DNA from 3 places in the Roseburia sp. genome. Region 2 is predicted to be linked to each of the others. Evidence: a T-box and tRNA genes for the amino acid it is inferred to sense, from the RefSeq annotation. Region 2 holds a T-box; the other regions hold tRNA genes.
The links. A T-box is a leader RNA that pairs with one kind of tRNA and senses whether it is charged. The one in region 2 lies ahead of thrS (threonine--tRNA ligase), so its partner is inferred to be a tRNA-Thr.
Positions count from the first base shown of each region.

Region 1: it has a tRNA-Thr gene. The T-box ahead of thrS (threonine--tRNA ligase) is inferred to sense a tRNA for this amino acid. The anticodon was not compared.
Region 3: it has a tRNA-Thr gene. The T-box ahead of thrS (threonine--tRNA ligase) is inferred to sense a tRNA for this amino acid. The anticodon was not compared.

Region 1 is NZ_JBGLEJ010000004.1:933,112-938,330, forward strand. Features, by position in the region: gene ACDD58_RS07665 (DNA-directed RNA polymerase subunit beta) at 1-2,783, opposite strand, end outside; tRNA gene ACDD58_RS07670 (tRNA-Arg) at 2,988-3,061, opposite strand; tRNA gene ACDD58_RS07675 (tRNA-Leu) at 3,096-3,179, opposite strand; tRNA gene ACDD58_RS07680 (tRNA-Val) at 3,202-3,274, opposite strand; tRNA gene ACDD58_RS07685 (tRNA-Asp) at 3,430-3,503, opposite strand; tRNA gene ACDD58_RS07690 (tRNA-Ile) at 3,516-3,589, opposite strand; tRNA gene ACDD58_RS07695 (tRNA-Thr) at 3,600-3,672, opposite strand; tRNA gene ACDD58_RS07700 (tRNA-Glu) at 3,774-3,845, opposite strand; tRNA gene ACDD58_RS07705 (tRNA-Asn) at 3,872-3,944, opposite strand; rRNA gene ACDD58_RS07710 (23S ribosomal RNA) at 4,057-5,219, opposite strand, start outside.
Region 2 is NZ_JBGLEJ010000004.1:1,244,312-1,249,530, reverse strand. Features, by position in the region: gene phnE (phosphonate ABC transporter, permease protein PhnE) at 1-96, shown strand, start outside; gene phnE (phosphonate ABC transporter, permease protein PhnE) at 111-920, shown strand; gene ACDD58_RS09355 (bifunctional UDP-sugar hydrolase/5'-nucleotidase) at 1,009-2,496, shown strand; T-box leader at 2,546-2,754, shown strand; gene thrS (threonine--tRNA ligase) at 2,809-4,584, shown strand; gene ACDD58_RS09345 (methyl-accepting chemotaxis protein) at 4,772-5,219, shown strand, end outside.
Region 3 is NZ_JBGLEJ010000004.1:1,609,400-1,614,618, reverse strand. Features, by position in the region: gene ACDD58_RS11120 (F0F1 ATP synthase subunit A) at 1-440, opposite strand, end outside; gene ACDD58_RS11115 (hypothetical protein) at 886-1,110, opposite strand; tRNA gene ACDD58_RS11110 (tRNA-Lys) at 1,343-1,415, opposite strand; tRNA gene ACDD58_RS11105 (tRNA-Phe) at 1,429-1,501, opposite strand; tRNA gene ACDD58_RS11100 (tRNA-Met) at 1,524-1,597, opposite strand; tRNA gene ACDD58_RS11095 (tRNA-Tyr) at 1,626-1,707, opposite strand; tRNA gene ACDD58_RS11090 (tRNA-Thr) at 1,765-1,837, opposite strand; tRNA gene ACDD58_RS11085 (tRNA-Val) at 1,858-1,930, opposite strand; tRNA gene ACDD58_RS11080 (tRNA-Asp) at 1,940-2,013, opposite strand; rRNA gene ACDD58_RS11075 (23S ribosomal RNA) at 2,060-4,952, opposite strand.

The DNA.
Region 1 (5,219 bases), 310 kb from region 2:
ACTGCCTGATTTACACCAGGAGATAACTCATCACCGTTTTCTCTTGTAAATACTTTCGCATCAACTACGATACCATATTCACCATGTGGTACTTTTAAGGAAGTATCACGAACTTCTCTTGCTTTCTCACCGAAAATTGCACGAAGCAGTCTCTCCTCCGCAGTCAGCTCAGTCTCTCCCTTCGGAGTAACTTTTCCGACTAAGATATCACCGGCACGAACTTCTGCACCAATACGGATGATACCTCTCTCATCGAGATCTTTTAACGCATCATCGCCGACACCAGGAACATCTCTTGTGATCTCTTCCGGTCCGAGTTTTGTATCACGTGCTTCTGCTTCGTATTCCTCAATATGGATAGATGTATAAACATCATCCTGTACCAGTCTCTCACTTAAGAGAACAGCATCCTCGTAGTTGTAACCTTCCCAGGTCATGAATCCGATCAGTGGGTTTTTACCAAGTGCTAACTCACCGTTTGAAGTAGACGGACCATCTGCAATTACCTCTCCGGCTTCCACACGGTCACCTTTGAATACGATCGGTCTCTGGTTGTAGCAGTTAGACTGGTTACTTCTTGAGAATTTTGTCAGTTTATATACATCTCTGGTTCCCTCATCACTCTTAATGATGATCTGGTTTGACTCAGAGCTTTCTACAATACCGGATTTCTTTGCGATCACACATACACCGGAGTCAACCGCTGCCTTTGTCTCCATACCTGTTCCGACTACCGGAGCATCTGTGGTAAGAAGCGGCACTGCCTGACGCTGCATGTTAGATCCCATCAGCGCACGGTTTGCATCATCGTTCTGTAAGAACGGAATAAGTGCTGTTGCGACAGAGAATACCATCTTCGGAGATACGTCCATGTAATCAAACATAGTCTTCTCATACTCCTGTGTTTCCTCTCTGTAACGACCAGATACGGAATTACGGACAAAATGTCCTTCTGCATCCAGTGCCTCATTCGCCTGCGCTACATGGTAATTATCCTCTTCATCTGCTGTCATATAAACTACTTCGTCTGTGACACGCGGATTCTTAGGATCTGATTTATCGATTTTACGGTATGGTGCCTCTACGAAACCATACTCGTTAATTCTTGCATAACTTGCCAGTGAGTTGATAAGACCGATGTTTGGTCCCTCAGGCGTCTCGATCGGGCACATTCTTCCGTAATGGGAATAATGTACATCTCGTACCTCGAATCCGGCACGGTCTCTGGAAAGACCACCAGGTCCTAATGCAGAAAGACGTCTCTTATGTGTCAGCTCACCTAATGGGTTGTTCTGATCCATAAACTGTGACAACTGGGAAGAACCAAAGAACTCTTTTACCGCTGCTGTTACCGGTTTAATATTGATCAGACTCTGTGGAGAAATACCGTCTAAATCTAAAGTAGTCATTCTCTCACGAACAACTCTCTCTAATCTGGAAAGACCGATACGATACTGGTTCTGTAATAACTCACCAACTGCACGGATACGTCTGTTTCCAAGGTGATCGATATCATCATCATTACCGATACCATACTCTAAGTGCATATTGTAGTTAATGGATGCAAAAATATCATCCTTTGTAATATGCTTCGGAATCAGGTCATGCACATTCTTTTTGATCGCTTCTTTTAATTCATCAATATCTGTATGTTCTTCCATCAACTGAGCAAGTACCGGATAGTACACCAGCTCGGTGATACCAAGGTCTTTTGGATTGCAGTCCACATATGTTCTTAAATCAACCATCATGGAAGAAAGAACTTTGACATTTCTAGTCTCTGTCTGAATCCATACATATGGAACAGCTGCATTCTGGATATCATCTGCAAGACTTCTTGTCACTTCCGTACCAGCCTCTGCAATGATCTCACCAGTTGCAAGATTTACAACATCCTCTGCGAGAACCTGTCCGTTGATACGGTTCTTTAACATAAGTTTCTTATTAAATTTGTAACGGCCTACTTTTGCAAGGTCATATCTTCGCGGATCAAAGAACATAGCAGAAATAAGGCTCTCCGCACTTTCAACTGTAAGCGGCTCGCCTGGTCTGATTTTCTTATATAACTCAAGAAGACCTTCCTCATAATTTGTTGCAACGTCTTTTCCAAAACTTGCAAGAATCTTCGGTTCCTCACCAAACAGATCGATGATTTCCTGATTGGTTCCGATACCAAGTGCACGGATCAATACTGTGATCGGCACCTTTCTCGTTCTATCAACACGAACATAGAATACGTCATTGGAGTCTGTCTCATACTCTAACCATGCACCACGGTTCGGGATCACGGTACAGGAATACAGCTTTTTACCCACTTTATCGTGAGCAATACCGTAATAGATACCCGGAGAACGTACCAACTGGCTGACGATAACACGCTCGGCTCCGTTGATTACGAAAGTACCTGTCTCGGTCATCAAAGGAAGATCACCCATGAAAATCTCATGTTCATTAATCTCATCTGTTTCTTTGTTGTGAAGTCTTACCTTTACCTTTAAAGGTGCTGCATAAGTTGCATCTCTCTCTTTGCACTCCGGAATTGTATATTTTACATCTGATTCACATAATGTAAAATCAACAAATTCCAGACTCAAGTGACCGCTGTAATCTGCGATCGGGGAGATATCGTCGAAAACTTCTTTTAAGCCTTCTTTTAAAAACCACTGATAGGAGTCTTTCTGAACCTCTATCAGATTCGGCATTTCCAATACCTCTTTCTGTCTTGAGTAACTCATACGCATGCCTTTACCGGCTTTGACTGGTCGTATTCTGTTTTTCTCCATTTGACGTTTCACCTCTCGTTTTTATTAACATAAGGGCAGAACCCGTTGTTTATAACGTTACCGGACTCCTGCGAATAAGCGCACTAAGTCCACTGCACCACAATAGTGCAACGTATATGATAGCACAAGAGAGGAGATTACGTCAAGAACTTTTTTAAATTATATATAGAAAAAGAGACATGATAAATCATGTCTCCATACATACGTGCGCGAGAAGATTCGAACTCCCGACACCTTGGTCCGTAGCCAAGTGCTCTATCCAGCTGAGCTACGCACACATATTTAATTCATTGTATCTGAAACCAGATACAATGCCGGCGACCGGAATCGAACCGGTACTGTATTTCTACAACAGGATTTTAAGTCCTGCGCGTCTGCCAGTTCCGCCACGCCGGCATAATGAGATAAACTCATTGAATGGGACCTATAGGGCTCGAACCTATGACCCTCTGCTTGTAAGGCAGATGCTCTCCCAGCTGAGCTAAGATCCCACGCGATTACTTGTAGTGAGTGCTAAAATAAAAGATTCTGAGTTGTGACATGCTTGCATGGCTAAGACTCAGAATCTTTTATTTTATCCGAGCGTTAGCGCGGGATGGCAGTTCGTAGAACTGGCATACACACTCACATTTTCCTCACTGCAAAACGACCCAAGCGGGACTCGAACCCGCGACCTCCGCCGTGACAGGGCGGCGCTCTAACCAACTGAGCCATTAGGCCTTATTTAGTTAGTGGACCATCGGGGACTCGAACCCAGGACCGACCGGTTATGAGCCGGTTGCTCTAACCAACTGAGCTAATGGTCCAAATGTTTAAAGCCGATGATCGGACTCGAACCGATAACCTGCTGATTACAAATCAGCTGCTCTGCCAATTGAGCCACATCGGCACGTATTCTATCAACAACATACTTTATGCTATTAATATTACTGCCTAAATATATACCAAGAATACAAATCTGTCAATACTTTATTTCTTTATATTCCTGAATGACTCCGACGGGAATCGAACCCGTGTTACCGCCGTGAAAGGGCGATGTCTTAACCGCTTGACCACGGAGCCTTATCTTTATTCTTTCATTAAAAAAACTCCCCGAGTAGGACTCGAACCTACGACAGCGCGGTTAACAGCCGCGTGCTCTACCAACTGAGCTATCGAGGAATAATCTAAAGGTATTTTCTTAGTACCTTCAAAACTTCATACAGAACACCATCAATAACATAATCTGTGAAGTTGCGAAGCAACTTCCAATGCGAACATCGTTCGCTATTATTTGGTCAAGCCCTCGATCGATTAGTAACAGTCAGCTCCACACGTTACCGTGCTTCCACCTCTGCCCTATCTACCTTGTACTCTTCAAGGGATCTTACTTCCTTATGGAAGGGATATCTCATCTTGAGGGGGGCTTCACGCTTAGATGCCTTCAGCGTTTATCCCTTCCGGACTTGGCTACTCTGCCATGCCGTTGGTCGACAGCAGATACACCAGTGGTCCGTCCATCCCGGTCCTCTCGTACTAAGGACAGCTCCTCTCAAATATCCTCCGCCCGCGCCGGATAGGGACCGAACTGTCTCACGACGTTCTGAACCCAGCTCGCGTACCGCTTTAATGGGCGAACAGCCCAACCCTTGGGACCTGCTACAGCCCCAGGATGCGATGAGCCGACATCGAGGTGCCAAACCACTCCGTCGATGTGAACTCTTGGGAGTGATAAGCCTGTTATCCCCAGGGTAGCTTTTATCCGTTGAGCGATGGCAATCCCACTTTATGCCACCGGATCACTAAGTCCTACTTTCGTACCTGCTCCACCCGTCGGTGTCGCAGTCAAGCTCCCTTCTGCCTTTGCACTCTTCAAATGGTTTCCGACCATTCTGAGGGAACCTTTGAGCGCCTCCGATACCCTTTCGGAGGCGACCGCCCCAGTCAAACTCCCCGCCTGGCATTGTCCCACCGCTGGATCACAGCGGCTGGTTAGAAACCCAATACTGCAGGGGTGGTATCCCAACAGCGACTCCCTTGAAACTGGCGTCCCAAGTTCTCAGTCTCCCACCTATCCTGTACGTGCAGTACCGAATCCCAGTACCAAACTGGAGTAAAGCTCCATGGGGTCTTTCCGTCCTGGCGCGGGTAACCAGCATCTTCACTGGTACTTCAATTTCACCGGATGCATTGTCGAGACAGTGCTCAAATCATTACGCCTTTCGTGCGGGTCGGAACTTACCCGACAAGGAATTTCGCTACCTTAGGACCGTTATAGTTACGGCCGCCGTTTACTGGGGCTTAAATTCAAAGCTTCATCTTGCGACTAACCTCTCCTCTTAACCTTCCAGCACCGGGCAGGCGTCAGCCCATATACTTCACCTTACGGTTTCGCATAGACCTGTGTTTTTGCTAAACAGTTGCTTGAGCCTATTCTCTGCGGCCCACCCTGAAGTG
Region 2 (5,219 bases):
GAGTATGACAGTGTAGGAATGATTCTGATCGTTCTGTTTGGTACAGTTCTTATTATTGAAGCAATCAGCCATTATATCAGAAAGAAATTAACGTAGGAGGAACCGGCAAAATGAATGAATCAATCAAAAAAATGTACGAGCAGGAACCAAAGACCTGGTACGCAAAGATCATTGTGGCTTTGATTGTTGCAGCACTTCTTGCATGGTCACTTTCTACGGTTCAGTCTACCGGATCAAACGGAAGCGGACTTTCCGTCGCAGGAAAGATCATCAGCGGAATTTTCCACCCGGATACGAATTTACTGTTTGACCTCTCCACATCCGGTGTTGCTTATCTGTTACTGGAAACCATGTGTATCGCATTCTTAGGAACGATCGTCGGTGCAGTATTATCCATTCCGCTTTCTTTCCTTGCGGCAGCAAATCTGATGCCGAAGCCGGTTGCACTGATCTTCCGTGTATTTATTATGGCAATCCGTACGATTCCGGCATTTGTATACGGACTTATGTTTATCCGTGTGACAGGACCTGGACCATTTGCCGGACTGCTTACCATGTCACTTTGTTCGATCGGTATGATCAGTAAAATGTTTATCGAGAGCATTGAGGATCTGGATACTAAGATCCTGGAATCCTTAGATGCAGCAGGATGTACGATGTTCCAGAAGATCCGTTACGGTATCTTATCCCAGTTGTTCCCGGATTTTATGTCTACTTTGATCTATCGTTTTGACATGAACTTGAGAGATGCAACAGTACTTGGTCTGGTTGGTGCCGGTGGTATCGGTGCACCGCTTATCTTTGCGATGAGTGCATACAAATGGAATCAGGTAGGAGCAATTCTTGCCGGACTGATCGTACTGATCTTAATTATTGAAGTTATCTCATCAAAGATCCGTACAAAATTAGCAAGGGGTTAGTAGTGCGAAAAATCCATATATGAAAGATTTTACGCATACAAATTTGAGTCGCATACTCAAATTTGCAGGTTATTGAAAGGGATAAAACATGCAGCAGAAAAAGTTAAAAATTTATTTTACCTCAGATGTGCACGGATATTTTTATCCGACGACTTATGGGGATATGGATGTAAAACCGGTAGGACTTTTTGGCTGTGCGGCAGATTTTAACAAGGATGATGAGACACTCATCATAGATGGCGGAGATATTTTACAAGGCTCCGCCTTTGCTTATTACTGCCGTCAGGTTGCAAACTCTCCGGAAGTGATCGCAGATATTATGAACGACTGCGGATACGATTATTATACACTTGGCAATCATGACTTTAATTACGGATTAGATTATCAGGCGGCATATCGCAATAGAAATAACGGTGTATGTGTGTGCCAGAATATCATGGATGAGGAAGGAAACACCCTGTTTCCATGGAAACTTCATACGATGAAAAACGGATTGCGCATCGGTATCGCTGGTATTGTAACGGATTATGTAAATATCTGGGAAAAAGAAGAAAACATAAAAGGAATCCATATTACAGATCCTTTTGAGGCAGCGAAGAGGGCACTTGCCCAGATGAAAGAGCGGACAGATCTTACGATCTGCATCTATCACGGAGGTTTTGAGTGTGATTTAGAAAGCGGAGCGGTGCTTTCTAAGACGACTGAAAATGTGGGTTACAGGATCTGTAAGGAACTGGATTTTGATATCTTACTGACCGGACATCAGCATATGTCTGTGCCTGGAAGAGAGCTGTTTGGAACTTATACAGTACAGCCATGTGATAATGCAAAAGAATATCAGTATCTGGAGGTCACCGTGACAGAGGATAAAAAGAGCATCAGGTCCGAATTGCGGCAGTCAGATCCCACAAAGGGGGCTGGGCTTGCAGATAAATACCGTTCTACGGAAAATTCCGTGCAGGCATGGTTAAATCAGCCAATTGGTCATTTGAGCCGTGCAATCATGCCGGAAGAAAAGGCAAAAATGGCATTGTATGGCTCACCGATCGCCGACTTTTTAAACCGTATCCAGCTTCATTTTTCGGGAGCAATGTTATCGTCCGTCGGTCTGGCAAATGAAATCGCAGGTTTCCGCAGTGAAGTGAGCACACGCGATATCATAGCCACTTATCCATATCCGAATACACTTGTGGTCTGTGAGATCACGGGTGCACAGCTAAAGACAGTAATGGAGCGCAGTGCAGAATACTTTGCATATGATAACGAAGGAAATGTCTGTGTTTCCGACAGCTTCCTGGTTCCAAAGGTGGAACATTATAATTATGACTATTATATGGGTGTGGATTTTGAAATCAATCCAAAAAACCCGGTCGGAAGCAGGATCGTGGGGCTTTCAAGAGACGGAAAGCCGGTTTTAGATGAAGATAAATTTACATTATGCCTGAATAATTACCGTTACAGCGGTGCTGGTGGATATGATGTTTACACAGAATGTCCGCTGGTCAAAGAAATCAATGTGGAGATGGTGGAACTGATCATGGATTATTTCCACGAATATCCATATATTGAGGTGTGATGTATGAAAGAATAAACTTGACAGAATGCATTCTATGAAATAAAATCAAAGAAACGCATTGAAGAGAAGAGTACTGATCGGAAATTTTAAAGAGAGAGATACATTTTGGTGTGAGTATCTTAAAATGGAACTTCAGGAAGACCACCTCTGAGCGGCCCTAATCCGGTCCGGTGATTCCGTTATCATCAAAATGAGTGATTTTCCACATGGAGATAAACGGGGTGGAACCGCGGATAAAAATGTTTATTCGTCCCTTATACAGATATGTTGTCTGTATAAGGGACTTTTTAGTTTAGGAAAAGGAGATTAATCATGGTAGATTTTAAAGAAGACGAGAGACTGAATACGCTCAACCATTCCTGTGCACATGTGATGGCACAGGCAGTAAAACACTTATATCCGAACGCAAAGTTCTGGGTAGGACCTGTTGTAAAAGAAGGATTTTATTATGATATCGATCTTGGCGATACTGCTGTCAATGATGATGTGATCGCAGCGATCGAAAAAGAGATGAAAAAAGTCTGCAAAGAAGGTAAAAAGATTTACAGACGTGAGATCTCAAAAGCAGAAGCGTTAGAGCTTTTTAAAGATGATGAGTACAAACTTGACCTGATCGATGGTTTAGAGGATGGAAATATTTCCGTATACGATCAGGGCGATTTCACGGATCTCTGCCGTGGACCGCATGTTGACAATACCAAATTATGTAAAAACTTTAAACTGATCAAATATTCCGGTGTTTACTGGAAAGGTGATGCAAATAACCATGTAATGCAGCGTATCTACGGTGTATGTTTCCCGACTGCAGAAGAGTTAGAGGAGCATTTAAAACTTTTAGAGGAAGCAAAAGACCGTGATCACAGAAAGATTGGTAAAGAGATGCACCTGTTTATGTCTGACGATCTGGTTGGACGCGGACTTCCGATGTTTCTTCCAAAAGGATACACGGTATGGCAGGAACTTGAAAATTATATCAAAGCGAAAGAGCGCAAACTTGGTTATCTTCACGTTATGACACCTTGTGTTGGTACCGTAAATCTTTATAAAACTTCCGGTCACTGGGATCACTACAAAGAGAATATGTTCCCGGCAATGGAAATGGAGGGTGAATCTTTTGTACTCCGTCCGATGAACTGCCCGCATCACATGATGATCTATGCGAACAGAATGCATTCCTATAAAGATCTGCCGATCCGTATCGGCGAGATCGCACATGACTTCCGTTTTGAGGCAAGTGGAACCTTAAAAGGTATCGAGAGAGGAAGACATTTCTGCCAGAATGATGCCCATCTGTTTGTAACACCGGAGCAGATCGAATCTGAGTTTGCAAAAGTGGTAGAGCTGATCTTTGATACTTACAAAGATTTCAATATCACAGATTACCGCTGTGTACTCTCCTTAAGAGATCCGGAAGATAAAGTCAAATACCATGATGATGATGAGATGTGGAACAATGCAGAGAATGCACTCCGTAAAGTACTTGACGATATCGGTATCGAGTATACAGAAGAGATCGGCGAGGCTGCTTTCTACGGACCAAAACTTGACGTTAATGTAAAACCGGCGATCGGTAATGAGTATACACTTTCAACCTGTCAGTTAGACTTCTGTCTGCCGGCAAAATTCAACCTGTCTTATATTGACAGCGACGGAACCAAGAAAACACCGGTTGTTTTACACAGAGCGATTTTAGGTTCTCTCGATCGTTTCATGGCATACATTTTAGAGGAAACAAAAGGAAACCTGCCGTTATGGTTAGCTCCGGTTCAGGCTAAGATCCTTCCGGTCAAGAATGAGGATGAGGAACTCAACGCATACTCTCATGACTTATACAAATATCTCGATGATAGCGGAATCCGTGTTGAGATCGATGAGAGAAACGAGAAACTCGGCTACCGTATCCGTGAAGCACAGATGGAGAAAGTGCCGTATCTGTTAGTGCTTGGTAAGAACGAAGCAGCTGACGGAACCGTAAGCTACAGACTGCATGGAGAGCAGAATTCCACCACAGTTTCCAAGGAAGATTTCCTTGCACTGTTAAAAGAGGATATCCGCACAAAGAAGATCAATCCTGCAGCATTAAAATAAACAGAAATATGAAAATGCGGTGTGTCCGGTAGGATGTGCCGCATTTTTTCAGTCAGACAGGAAACAAAAACCTGATAAATAAATTGTCAAAGATGTATATTGTAATCAAAATTAAATGATAGTAGAATGGTATTAATATAAAATCGTTTATGAGAATAAATCAGAAAGAACAAAGGAGGATATTGATGTGACCCTAAGTGGAAAAGTATCATTAAAGGTAAAAATGACGATTCTGATTATTGAGATTTTAATAATCGGATTATATGGAGTAGTTGTCGGAGCAAAAAATATGGGTACTATCCGTAATGATGCGATCACCAGCATGGAAGAATATGTAAGTGAGGAACACCCGGAATATTCCCAGGAAGAAATACAACAGGAACTGCAGCCGATATTGCAGAAAATGCAGCAGGAAAAGAAAGCAAAACAGGATCAGTTTTTCTATTTTATGGTTATTATGTGCATACTCACGGATATATGGGTACTGTATCTTACATTCGACATTACATCAGGCGTCAAAAGATCTGCGCTGTTTGCCGAAAAAATGGGACAGGGCGATTTTACGCAGCGTGTGGATGAAAAATACCTGAAACGTGAAGATGAGATCGGTATTCTTGCACGCAGCATCCGTGACA
Region 3 (5,219 bases), 370 kb from region 2:
AGCATAAGTGGTATCGGTTCGGCGAAACTCTTCAGAAAACCTTTCATTCCTTTCGCATGTACTCCCGAATATTCGATCAGTACAATACTCATCAATGCAAGCGCACCGGTAACACCGACATCCTTTGTCGGGGATTTCAGTCCGAACAGTCCGATCATATTCGCGATTGCAATATAAATTCCTACTGTCATTAAATAAGGAATATAACGTTTTCCTTCCTCTCCAAGTAAATCGTAAAAGAAGTTATGCAATCCGCCAATAACTGTCTCCACTGCTAACTGACGTTTTCCTACGTTCTCTACACGCAGATTTCTTCCTAAGAAAAATGCCGCTATCAAAAGAACTGCCATAATAACCCATGTTACTACTACCGATTCGGCAACCGGAATACCTCCAAATACCGGAATCGTAAAAGCAGTTTCACAGTTCAGCTCTTCCATCAGCGCTTTCGATAATTCCTCCGTATTCTCACTTCCCTTCGTTCCTACACTTCGCTGTATTTTATTTAAAATTTTTCCACTTGTCAATTTTTTGTCATAGTGAAAATCATGGAGCCCATTTTGGTAATTTTATACAATTTTATTTTCTGTTTTTTGTGTGTTTTTTTATGTTTTGGGAATTGAATATTTCATTTGTTTATAATTATTTTATTTTTACCCTGAATTGAATCCAAAATATAGTCCAAAATACCAAAAAAAGTCTACATTTCTTTTTTCGTATCTTTTACGGTTCCTTAATAAAATGCATTTCACACTTTTTTCAAAAATTTACCACAATTCCATCATGAACTTCGATTACTATAAATAATGTCAAAAGGAAATAAACCTTTTTCACATAAAACATTTTCTTTTTTTCATAACTAAAGCCAGTAAAACATCCCCCGTTTTACTGGCTCCTCCTTTCAAGTAAATACATACGATTCATCTGTGCATATTCCTCATAAATTATTTCTTCATAACGAATAATTGAATATTTTTTCTGAAAAATACTGATCCACATTTCATTGGTATTATTCCATAGAATCATGCCATCATCTAATAGATTATCACCAATCTTTTTTATACCATATTCTTCTATCTGTTCATCCGTAATATACGGATTTAGCTTCACAAGAAGTTTTCCACCCTTTTTCAAAATTTATTGGAGCCAATATATCTTCTGTCAAAAAATACTGATTCCACATTTCTAAACTTTTGTCATATTTATTCATTTTCCCCATATCCTCTCACAATGCTTCTCCCATCAATAAAACATCAGGGATTCAGAAATCACAGACTTTCCCTTGCTGTTTCTAAATAAAAGAAAAATGCCACTCTTATGAGTGACATTTCTTTTTTACTAATGAGACATCGGGGATTCGAACCCCGGACAACTTGATTAAAAGTCAAGTGCTCTACCAACTGAGCTAATATCCCATATTTTTTTGAATGCCCAGTTCCGGAATCGAACCAGAGACACGAGGATTTTCAGTCCTCTGCTCTACCAACTGAGCTAACTGGGCAAATACGATATTTAAATCCGAGTTGCGGGAATAGGATTTGAACCTATGACCTTCGGGTTATGAGCCCGACGAGCTTCCAGACTGCTCCATCCCGCGATAATAATTATTCTCTTCAAAAAGAGAATGGGCAGAGGTGGATTCGAACCACCGAAGCAAATTGCAGCAGATTTACAGTCTGTCCCCTTTGGCCACTCGGGAATCTGCCCATTTAAAACGTTCAATATGAAATTGACTCATTTTAATTCTCAAAATAAATTGAGAAAAGCCGATGATCGGACTCGAACCGATAACCTGCTGATTACAAATCAGCTGCTCTGCCAATTGAGCCACATCGGCATATCTAAAAATTTTATAAATGGGACCTATAGGGCTCGAACCTATGACCCTCTGCTTGTAAGGCAGATGCTCTCCCAGCTGAGCTAAGATCCCATATTTAAACGACCCAAGCGGGACTCGAACCCGCGACCTCCGCCGTGACAGGGCGGCGCTCTAACCAACTGAGCCATTAGGCCATTGAAGTTAGTACCTTCAAAACTTCATACAGATCTTCGATTCTATTTGGTCAAGCCCTCGATCGATTAGTAACAGTCAGCTCCACACGTTACCGTGCTTCCACCTCTGCCCTATCTACCTTGTACTCTTCAAGGGATCTTACTCACTTTTGTGAGGGATATCTCATCTTGAGGGGGGCTTCACGCTTAGATGCCTTCAGCGTTTATCCCTTCCGGACTTGGCTACTCTGCCATGCCGTTGGTCGACAGCAGATACACCAGTGGTCCGTCCATCCCGGTCCTCTCGTACTAAGGACAGCTCCTCTCAAATATCCTCCGCCCGCGCCGGATAGGGACCGAACTGTCTCACGACGTTCTGAACCCAGCTCGCGTACCGCTTTAATGGGCGAACAGCCCAACCCTTGGGACCTGCTACAGCCCCAGGATGCGATGAGCCGACATCGAGGTGCCAAACCACTCCGTCGATGTGAACTCTTGGGAGTGATAAGCCTGTTATCCCCAGGGTAGCTTTTATCCGTTGAGCGATGGCAATCCCACTTTATGCCACCGGATCACTAAGTCCTACTTTCGTACCTGCTCCACCCGTCGGTGTCGCAGTCAAGCTCCCTTCTGCCTTTGCACTCTTCAAATGGTTTCCGACCATTCTGAGGGAACCTTTGAGCGCCTCCGATACCCTTTCGGAGGCGACCGCCCCAGTCAAACTCCCCGCCTGGCATTGTCCCACCGCTGGATCACAGCGGCTGGTTAGAAACCCAATACTGCAGGGGTGGTATCCCAACAGCGACTCCCTTGAAACTGGCGTCCCAAGTTCTCAGTCTCCCACCTATCCTGTACGTGCAGTACCGAATCCCAGTACCAAACTGGAGTAAAGCTCCATGGGGTCTTTCCGTCCTGGCGCGGGTAACCAGCATCTTCACTGGTACTTCAATTTCACCGGATGCATTGTCGAGACAGTGCTCAAATCATTACGCCTTTCGTGCGGGTCGGAACTTACCCGACAAGGAATTTCGCTACCTTAGGACCGTTATAGTTACGGCCGCCGTTTACTGGGGCTTAAATTCAAAGCTTCATCTTGCGACTAACCTCTCCTCTTAACCTTCCAGCACCGGGCAGGCGTCAGCCCATATACTTCACCTTACGGTTTCGCATAGACCTGTGTTTTTGCTAAACAGTTGCTTGAGCCTATTCTCTGCGGCCCACCCTGAAGTGGGCACCCCTTCTCCCGAAGTTACGGGGTCATTTTGCCGAGTTCCTTAACAATGCTTCTTCCGTCGGCCTTAGGATTCTCTCCTCATCCACCTGTGTCGGTTTACGGTACGGGCACATATAAAACAATAGCGGCTTTTCTCGGCACATGGCTCACACACTTCGCTACTTTTATTTCGCTGCACATCACGTCTTTGGCTTATCAGGCGGATTTGCCAGCCTGACACCTCTTCCGCTTGTACCGGTATTTCCATTCCCGGCTTATGCTTTCCACATGCGTCCCCACAGTTCTGTTTATATGTGGTACAGGAATCTAAACCTGTTGTCCATCGGATACGTCTTTCGACCTCTCCTTAGGCCCCGACTTACCCAGAGCAGATCAGCTTTACTCTGGAAACCTTAGATATTCGGCCGGAAGGATTCCCACCTTCCTCTCGCTACTCATTCCGGCATTCTCTCTTCTTATCCCTCCACTGCTCCTTCCGGTACAGCTTCGTCGGTCTTAAGAATGCTCCTCTACCAATCACTATGTGATTCCTAAGCTTCGGTGTCGTGTTTCAGCCCCGGACATTTTCGGCGCAGGACCTCTCGACCAGTGAGCTGTTACGCACTCTTTGAATGTATGGCTGCTTCTGAGCCAACATCCTGGTTGTCTTTGAAATCCCACATCCTTTTCCACTTAACACGCACTTTGGGACCTTAGCTGTAGGTCTGGGCTCTTTCCCTTTTGACCACCCAACTTATCTCGTGCAGTCTGACTCCCATTCATCATCTACATGGCATTCGGAGTTTGATATTCTTTGGTAAGCTTTGACGCCCCCGCGGAAATTCAGTGCTCTACCTCCATAAGACTAAAATGAGGCTAGCCCTAAAGCTATTTCGAGGAGAACCAGCTATCTCCGGGTTCGATTGGAATTTCTCCCCTACCCACACCTCATCGCCACCCTTTTCAACGGATGTGCGTTCGGTCCTCCATTGCCTTTTACGGCAACTTCAACCTGGACATGGGTAGATCACCCGGTTTCGGGTCTACGCGTGCTGACTGAACGCCCTGTTCAGACTCGATTTCTCTTCGGCTCCACACCTTAAGTGCTTAACCTTGCCGGCACGCGTAACTCGCCGGACCGTTCTACAAAAAGTACGCGGTTCATCATATAAAGATGTTCCACAGCTTGTAAACACAGGGTTTCAGGTTCTCTTTCACTCCCCTCCCGGGGTCCTTTTCACCTTTCCTTCACAGTACTATGCGCTATCGGTCACTAAGGAGTATTTAGGCTTACGGGGTGGTCCCCGCTCATTCCATCAAGGTTTCTCGTGTCTCGATGTACTCTGGATACCGCCATGTCATCTTTCCTTTCGCTTACGGGGCTTTCACCCTCTCTGGCAGGCTTTCCCAAAACCTTTCTGCTAGGATTAACGAATCAATTATGCGGTCCGAACCCCACGGTGCACGCACCATGGTTTGGCCTCTTTCCATTTCGCTCGCCGCTACTTTGGAAATCGATTTTTCTTTCTCTTCCTCCGGCTACTTAGATGTTTCAGTTCACCGGGTTCCCTTCCATACGTTATGGATTGGCGTATGGATGACTGGAGTTCGTCCAGCCGGGTTTCCCCATTCAGATATCTGCGGCTCAATGGATATTTGCTCCTCCCCGCAGCTTTTCGCAGCTTATCACGTCTTTCTTCGGCTCTTAGTGCCAAGGCATCCACCCTGCGCTCTTTCTTGCTTGACCTCTTATTAGCTGTATTTCATAGCGTTGAAATACAGGGTCTTGCGTTTTTAAAACGCGTTTGGTAAATTTCTTTACCGTTTTGTTATTGGTTTGCAAACTTTCGTTTTTAACTATGTTTACTATTCTCGGATGTCTTGATAAAAAATCTTTTATCAATCTCTGTATGAAGTTTTCAAGGTACTATAGTCTCTGCTTCGCAGAGCCATTAGCATTTCGCGCAATAGCGCTCATGCGTTAGAAGTTTCTTCGAAACTTCTGCGTCAATTT